Regions from separate parts of the Duganella zoogloeoides genome, predicted to be linked through region 2. Evidence: predicted binding sites of a transcription regulator. Region 2 holds the regulator's gene; the other holds the start of a gene.

Region 1 (4,394 bases), 1.3 Mb from region 2:
CCGAACGCGGCATGGGCCGGATACAGGTGGTAGCAATTGGTCCACACCCGGCCAGCCTGGATGGCGCGGCCCACGCGGAATGCGCGCGAACCATCGCGGGTCCAAAGGCCGGCGCCAAGACCGTACAGGGTATCGTTGGCGATGCGCAGCGCGTCTTCCTCGTCCTTGAACGTGGTGACCGACACCACCGGTCCGAAAATCTCTTCCTGGAAGATGCGCATGCTGTTGTCGCCCTTGAACACGGTGGGCCGAACGTAATAGCCGCTTTCCAGGTCGCCGCCCTGCACATTGCGCTCGCCGCCGGCCAGCACTTGCGCGCCTTCCTGCTTGCCGATGTCGATGTACGACAGGATTTTTTCCAGCTGCTCCTGCGAGGCCTGAGCGCCGAGCATGGTGCCGGCGTCGAGCGGGTTGCCCTGCTTGATGGCGGCCACGCGGGCCAGTGCACGCTCGATGAATTTTTCGTAAATCGATTCCTGGATCAACACGCGCGACGGGCATGTGCACACCTCGCCCTGGTTCAGCGCGAACATGGCAAAGCCTTCCAGGCACTTGTCGAAGAATGCGTCGTCGGCATCCATCACGTCGGCAAAGAAGATGTTGGGCGATTTGCCGCCCAGTTCCAGCGTGACGGGAATCAGGTTTTGCGCCGCGTATTGCATGATCAGGCGGCCGGTGCCGGTTTCGCCGGTAAACGCGATCTTGGCGATGCGCTTGTTCGATGCCAGCGGCTTGCCCGCTTCCAGCCCGAACCCATTGACGATGTTGAGCACGCCGGGCGGCAGCAGGTCGCCGATCAGTTCGATCAACACCATGATCGACGCCGGGGTTTGCTCGGCGGGTTTGAGTACCACGCAATTGCCGGCAGCGAGCGCCGGCGCCAGCTTCCACACGGCCATCAGGATCGGGAAATTCCACGGGATGATCTGGCCGACCACGCCCAGCGGTTCATGGAAATGGTACGCATAGGTTTCCGAGTCGATTTGCGCAACCGAGCCTTCCTGGGCGCGGATGCAACCGGCGAAGTAGCGGAAGTGGTCGATGGCCAGCGGAATGTCGGCCGCCGTGGTTTCGCGGATCGGCTTGCCGTTGTCGATGGTCTCGGCAGTGGCGATCAGCGCCAGGTTCGCTTCCATGCGGTCGGCGATTTTATTGAGGATATTGGCGCGCTCGGTTTGCGAGGTTTTTCCCCAGGCAACCTTGGCGGCATGGGCGGCGTCCAGCGCCAGTTCCACGTCTTCGGCGGTGGAGCGCGCCACTTCGCAAAACACCTGGCCGGTGATGGGCGTGATATTGCCGAAGTACTCACCCTTGACCGGCGCCACGAACTTGCCGCCGATGTAGTTGTCGTAGCGTTGTTTGAAAGGATTGGCTACGCCCAGTTTGCTGATGTCTGCCAGATTCATGTCGTCCTCTTTCTCGTTGGATTACATCTATAAATGCGGAATCTCCCGCCCTGCTTTCATTTCGCAAATGCCGTGCCAGCCGCTACAGCCGCTGCCAGCGCCGCCGCTGCGTCAAATGGGATCAGCTGATGGCGGGTGGTATTGCACAACTGTTCCATTCCTGAACACTGCGGTGTGAACGCAGCGGTCAGCCGTCGATGGCATACCGATTGCTATCGCTGTCTGCCACGCACTATGCGATCAACCGAATCGATCAACAACATGGAGACTACGATGACAACTACCCACACCCGTATCTGGCGCATCCTCGGCGGCCTGGGCGGCATGGCAACTTGCATGCTGGCCGCAGCCGTGTACGCGCACGGCAATATGACGCCGCAAGCAGTCGATACATCCACCCTGCCACAACTGGGCGCCGAGTGGCGCACGGAAAACCCGTATCGGAACAACGCCGAGGCGATCCGCATCGGCAGTGCTGCTTACACGCAAAACTGTGCGCGTTGCCATGGGCTGGAGGCGGTGTCGGGCGGCATGGCGCCGGACTTGCGCAAGCTCGACAACGACTGCGCGGTGCTGGCCGATGCCAGGAAAAAGGATGCCTGTGCGCAGGAGATCGACCAGTACGTGCTGGAGACGGTGCGCCATGGCCGTTCGCGCAATGGCGCGGTGTACATGCCGCCGTTCGAGGGCGTGTTCACGCAAGAGGCTATCTGGGCGGTGAAGGCTTATCTGGAGTCGCAGCGCGAACAAAAACTGTAATTGTCGTGATTGCAGAAGCAAGGGCGCTGCCGCGGCAGCGCCTTTTTTTATTGGCTACGCCGGCGCCTTGGCCCACGCCACGCACCAGCCGGGCGCCGCGATCTGCTTGCGGCCGAACATCGCGCAGCCGGCCCACGGGTCGCCCTTTTTGCCCTGGAAGAAGGAACAGTTGTCGCAGCGCTGGGCCGGCACGTGTTGCGGATATTTTTTGCCATCGACCTTGGTCGTGTCATGGCGGTAGCCGAGCGCCTTGGCCTGGTCGCTGTCCTCGTCCACCTTCGGCGCCGAGGTTTGTGCGCCGGCCAGCGCGGTGGCGCCCATGCCGCCGACGGCAAGCAGTTGGCAAATGAAATGGCGGCGTGGCGGTGATTGCATGGTGGTCTCCTTGTGATTGGTATGAAGGCGCACGGCGGCCTCCTGGAGCCCTGTTCAGCAACCGCTGTGCCAGCGGCACTTCTCCTGTTGCCAGCGGCACCGCCCTCCATGGCGAGCGGCGCTATCGCTGTACCGTTGTTCAAAAATGTCACAGCCCCGTGCGGCGGCTGTGGCAGGACAGCGCAGCGCGGCCCGGTGCGATGACCGCCGCGCCCCGCCAGCCACGCTGGCACGCATGTTGCTGAAATGACCGCAGCAACCCGTCGCACTGCTTCATCAAAAACTTCTCAGTACAAAACTTATAACGGAGACCAGCATGCAGCCAGTATTTCCACGTCCAATCGCCGCCGCCATCCTTGTCCTGATTGCCGGAGCTTCCCACGCCGCCGATACCAAGGTCACCTGGGACGATATCGCCAATGCCGACCAGGGCACCAAGCAAGTGCTCAGCTATGGCCTGGGCCTGAAGGCGCAGCGCCACAGCCTGGCCAAGCGCATCAACACCAAGAACGTCGACCAGATCGTGCCGGCCTGGACGTTTTCGTTCGGCGGTGAAAAGCAGCGCGGCCAGGAAGCGCAGGCGCTGGTACACGACGGCATCATCTACGTGACGGCGTCGTACTCGCGCATCTATGCGCTCGATGCCAAGACCGGCCGCCAGCTGTGGGCGTACGAACACCGGCTGCCCGACGATATCCGCCCCTGCTGCGACGTGGTCAATCGCGGCCCCGCGATCTACGGTGACAAGGTGTACTTCGGCACGCTCGACGCCCGCATCGTCGCGCTCAACAAGAACACCGGCAAGGTGATGTGGAACGAAAAATTCGGCGACCAGAAACTGGGCTACACGATGACCGGTGCACCGTTCATCATCCGCGAAAAAGGCGGCCGTGTACTGCTCATCCACGGCAACTCGGGCGATGAATTCGGCGCCCAGGGCTGGCTGTTCGCGCGCGACCCGGATACCGGCGCCGAGGTATGGGCCCGTCCGCTGGTGGAAGGTCACGTGGGCCGCACCGACGGCAAACCGAGCACGCCCACCGGCGACGCCAACGCTCCCAGCTGGCCGCGCGACAAGGACGGCAAGCTGCGCGAAGCGTGGGAGCACGGCGGCGGCGCACCATGGCAAACGGCGTCGTTCGATCCCGACACCAACACCATCATCATTGGCGCCGGCAACCCGGCGCCATGGAACACCTGGGAGCGCACCAAGGAACGCGACGACCCGCGCAACTGGGACAGCCTGTTTACGTCGGGCCAGGCGTATGTCGATGCCAGCACCGGTGAGCTGAAAGGCTTTTACCAGCACACGCCCAACGATGCCTGGGACTTCTCGGGCAATAACTCGGTGGTGCTGTTCGACTACAAGGACGCCAAGACGGGCAAGCTGATCAAGGCCAGCGCGCACGCCGACCGCAACGGCTTCTTCTACGTCACCGACCGGACCAAGCTGGCCACCGGCGCCGGCTATCCGAACAAACCGACGTCGCTGATCAACGCTTGGCCGTTTGTGGACGGCATCAACTGGGCCAAGAGCATCGACCTGAAAACCGGCCGTCCGGTGGAAAACGGCAAGCGGCCGCCGCTACCGGAAGCGGGCGCCGACAAAGGCAAGGCCGTGTTCGTGTCGCCGCCATTCCTGGGCGGCACCAACTGGATGCCGATGTCGTACTCGCCCGATACCGGCCTGTTCTACATCCCCGCCAACCACTGGGGCATGGATTACTGGACCGAGCAAATCCACTACAAGGCCGGCTCCGCCTACCTGGGCCAGGGCTTCCGTATCAAGCGCCTGTATGACGACCACATCGGCACCCTGCGCGCGATCGATCCGAAGACCGGCAAGATCGTCTG
Region 2 (4,394 bases):
ATCGACCGGTTCAGCGTGGTGCGCATGACCAAGGACGGCAAGCCGGCCTATATCATTTCCGGCGACAAGCTCACCCACCTGCCGGCCGAAGAAGCGTCCGACATCATCAAGCCCTATATCAACACCTTGTCGGCCGAGCATCCGCCAATGACGGTGCGCGGCGACACCGCCCGCGTCGATCAGGACAACTCGCGCGTCAAGCTCGACGGCAACGTCAGCGTGGTACGCCCGGCCAGTGGCAAAAGCCAGGCCATGAGCCTGACCACGTCCACGCTCACCGTGTTCCCGGACGAGCAACGGATGGAAACCGTCGCACCGGTCGAACTGCACCTGGGCAAGACGGTGGCCACGGGTGTCGGCATGACCGCCAACAACGCAACGCTGCAAACCCAATTGGGCGGACGCGGCAAGATCACCGTGCCGCCGCATGCGGCACGCTAAAGGAAGATTATGAGAGCAATCACCAAGCACACCTTCTGGTCGGCAGCACTGCTGCTGGCGGCACTGACCATTCCGGCGCGCGCCGAAAAAGCCGACTCCAACAAGCCGATCGAAGTGTCGTTCGACCAGGCCGACTCCGATGACGTCAAGCAGATCAAGACCTTCACCGGCAATGTCATCCTCACGCGCGGCACCATCCGCATGACCTCGCCGAAGGCGGTGGTCACGCAAGACCCCGAGGGCTACCAGTTCGTGGTGCTCACCGGCACGCCCGGCGTGCAGGCCACGTTCCGCCAGAAACTCGACGGCGAGACCGACAAGTGGGTGGAAGGCCAGGCCGACCGCATCGAATACGACGACAAGACCGAGCTGGTCAAGCTGATCTCCAAGGGCCGCATCAAGCAGCTCGAGTCGGGCAAGGTCACCAGCCAGGTCGATGGCGAGTTCATATCCTACGACAGCCGCCGCGAAGTGTTCGCGGTGAAGAACAGCAGCAGCGGCGAGAGCAAACCGGGCGCCGGCCGCGGCACCATGGTGATCCAGCCATCGTCCAAGCGCCCGCCGATCGCGCCGGCGCAGCCGGTGCCGGCCACCCAGCCTGCGGGGAAATGACATGGAACCAAGTTGCGGTAGCACCCTGATCGTTCGCGGCCTGCAGAAAAGCTATGGCAAGCGCCAGGTCGTTCACGACGTGTCCCTGCAAGTCGATTGCGGCGAAGTGGTGGGTTTGCTCGGCCCCAACGGCGCCGGCAAGACCACGTCGTTCTACATGATCGTCGGCCTGGTACCGTCGGACGCCGGCACCATCGATATCGGCGGCGTCGACGTCTCGTCGCTGCCGATCCACCGCCGCGCCTCGCTCGGCCTGTCGTACCTGCCGCAGGAAGCGTCGGTGTTCCGCAAACTGACGGTGGAAGAAAATATTCGCGCTGTCCTCGAAATCCAGAAAGTGGACGGCAAGCCTTTATCCAAGGCTGACATTACTGAACGGCTCAATACCCTGCTGGCCGATTTGCAAATCGAGAAGCTGCGCGAGAACCCCGCGCTCTCGCTCTCCGGCGGCGAACGCCGCCGGGTGGAGATCGCCCGTGCGCTGGCCACCAACCCGCGCTTCGTGCTGCTCGACGAACCATTCGCCGGGGTCGACCCGATTGCCGTGATCGAGATCCAGCGCATCGTGCGCTTTCTCAAGGAGCGGCAAATCGGCGTCCTCATTACCGATCACAATGTGCGCGAGACGCTGGGCATCTGCGACCGCGCATATATCATCAACCAGGGCTCGGTGCTGGCTTCGGGCCGTCCGGACGACATCATCGCCGACGAGTCGGTCCGCCGCGTCTACCTGGGTGAACACTTCCGAATGTAATCCATGAAACAGTCGTTGCAACTGCGGACCTCGCAGCATCTCGCGCTGACGCCCCAACTGCAGCAATCGATCCGCTTGCTGCAGCTCTCCACGCTGGAGCTGCACCAGGAACTCGAACAACTCCTGACCGACAATCCCTTGCTCGAGCGGTTAGACGACCCGCTCGACCATTCGCTGCGGCTGTTGTCCGACGGCGCCATCAGCCAGCAGGCGCCGTCCGGCGAAGCGCCGTCCGAATCGGGCCCGCAGGAAGCGGCGCCCGCCGGCGAGGCCGACGCCTACGAAGGCCCCGCCGCCGATACCGAAAGTACCACCGCCGAAGCGGACATGGACTGGAGCGACGCCGGCCGCAGCAAGGCGCCCGACGACGAAGACGCGCGTCCGCAAATCGAAGCGCACCACTGCACCCTGCGCGAACACCTGATGGAGCAGATGCGGGTGACCGTGCTCGAGCTGCGCGACCGCGCGCTGGTCGAGCTGATCATCGACGCGCTCGACGAAAACGGCTACCTCGAAGAAGCGCTCGACGAGATCCACGCGCGCCTGCCGGAGGAACTGGAAGTCGAACTCGACGAGCTGCAAACGGCATTGTCGCTGCTGCAAAGTTTCGACCCGGCCGGCGTGGGGGCGCGCAATGCGGCCGAGTGCCTGGCGCTGCAAATCAAGCGCTTGCCCGGCATCGCGCTGGTGACGCGACGGATGGCCGTGGCCATCGTCGAAAAGCACCTGACGTGGTTTGCCCAGCGCGATTTCAACAAGCTGAAAAAAGCGCTGCTGTGCGACGACGAAGACTTGCGCGAAGTACAGACCGTGATCCGCCAGTGCAATCCGCACCCCGGTGCGGCGTTCGCGTCCGACGTGTCGGACTACGTGGTGCCGGACGTGATCGTGAAAAAATCGCGCACCGGCTGGCAGGTCAGCCTGAACAACGACGTCATGCCGCGCCTGCGCGTAAACGCCATGTACGCCAACCTGCTCAAGCAGAAGAAGGGCGAGGGAGGCGAGGGCGCCATGGGCGCGCAGCTGCAGGAAGCGAAGTGGCTGATCAAGAATATGCGCCAGCGGTTCGACACCATCCTGCGCGTGGCGCAAGCGATAGTAGAACGACAAAAGAACTTTTTCTCGCACGGCGCCGTTGCCATGCGCCCCCTTGTGCTTCGCGAAATTGCTGATACACTGGGTTTACACGAGAGCACCATTTCTCGGGTAACAACTCAGAAATACATGCTGACGCCGCACGGCATGTTTGAGCTGAAATATTTTTTTGGTAGCCACGTCGCCACCGAAGCGGGAGGTGAAGCCAGTTCGACGGCGATACGGGCACTGATCGTGCAACTGACAGGAGCTGAAGACCCTAAAAATCCTTTATCCGACAGTAAGATTGCGGACATGCTGGGAGAACAGGGCATGGTGATTGCGCGACGCACTGTTGCCAAATATCGCGAAGCCCTCAAAATCCCTCCAGTCAGTCTCCGCAAGTCTTTGTAGTGCACTGGTTCCTGCTTACTCGGCAACAATGGGTAAAGCACGAACCGTCAGCGACATTTATCTTTAGGAGTGTGTATGAATCTCACCATCAGTGGACATCATCTCGAAGTGACCGCCGCCATTCGTGAATACGTGCAGAGCAAGCTCGAACGCGTGACACGGCACTTTGATCAAGTGATTGATATTGCTGTCATTCTGACCGTAGATAACCTTAAAGAGAAAACCAAGCGCCAAAAGGCTGAAATCAATCTGCGCCTGTCCGGTAAAACGGTCTACGTGGAAAGCCTGTCGCAAGACCTGTACGCTGCGATCGACACCCTGATCGACAAGCTGGACCGCCAGGTCATGAAGTACAAAGGCAAAGTCCAACAGCACGGCCACGATGCGATCAAGCATCTCCCGGATAACTTCGAACCAGCTGCCGCCGCCCTTTAACAACGGCGCGACACACCAACTAAGGGCGCACAAGGCGCCCTTTCTTGTTTTTGGAGCTACATGAAAATTGTTTATCTGGTTTATACCGTTCTCCTTTCCGCCTCCGCTGCTTCCGCCGTCGCCGCCACCTGCCAGCCGGCGCCGGCCGCCGTCATCGACATCGACGCCAACAGCTACTACAACGACGCCAACCATTCCGTGATCGACCCGGCGCGGCGCGCCAAAAACATCGCCAGCACCGAGCCGGTCGAACAATTCTTGTCTGGCGTCGCCCGCAACGCCAGCCGCTACCAGGCCAACGGCAAGCCGCAAGACGCCGCCTGCGCCTTGAACTGGCTGGACAGCTGGGCCGGCCAGCAGGCCATGCTGGGCAAGATGTCGAGCGAACAGGCGTATTTCGTGCGCAAGTGGACCCTGGGCGGACTGGCGCTCAGCTATGCGCGCGTGCAGGCAGCCGCCATGCCCGCGCAAAAGCAAGCGATCGAGGCGTGGCTGTCCACGCTGGCCGACGCCACGCTGGTCCACGCCGACACCCGCAAGGGCAAGCGCAACAACCATTACTACTGGGAAGGGCTGGCAGTGACTGCCGTCGGCGCCGTCACCCACGACCAGCGTCTATTAACTTGGGGCCACGGCGTGTTCGACAACGCCATGGCCCAGGTGG

Evidence for each region. The regulator sigma-54, encoded in region 2, starts transcription at its own class of promoters, with help from an activator protein. The targets are predictions, from matches to a motif close to TGGCANGNAANCTGCTTT.
Region 1: pedF (cytochrome c-550 PedF) is a predicted target of sigma-54. The motif match lies at 1,605-1,622, and genes of this name have one in related genera.

Annotation. Positions count from the first base shown of each region.
Region 1 covers NZ_CP140152.1:415,615-420,008, reverse strand. The annotation lists gene adh (aldehyde dehydrogenase) at 1-1,406, opposite strand, end outside; gene pedF (cytochrome c-550 PedF) at 1,731-2,165, shown strand; gene SR858_RS01905 (high-potential iron-sulfur protein) at 2,220-2,540, opposite strand; gene SR858_RS01900 (methanol/ethanol family PQQ-dependent dehydrogenase) at 2,857-4,394, shown strand, end outside.
Region 2 covers NZ_CP140152.1:5,435,797-5,440,190, reverse strand. The annotation lists gene lptC (LPS export ABC transporter periplasmic protein LptC) at 1-441, shown strand, start outside; gene lptA (lipopolysaccharide transport periplasmic protein LptA) at 451-1,053, shown strand; gene lptB (LPS export ABC transporter ATP-binding protein) at 1,055-1,807, shown strand; gene SR858_RS23890 (RNA polymerase factor sigma-54) at 1,811-3,295, shown strand; gene hpf (ribosome hibernation-promoting factor, HPF/YfiA family) at 3,371-3,730, shown strand; gene SR858_RS23880 (alginate lyase family protein) at 3,791-4,394, shown strand, end outside.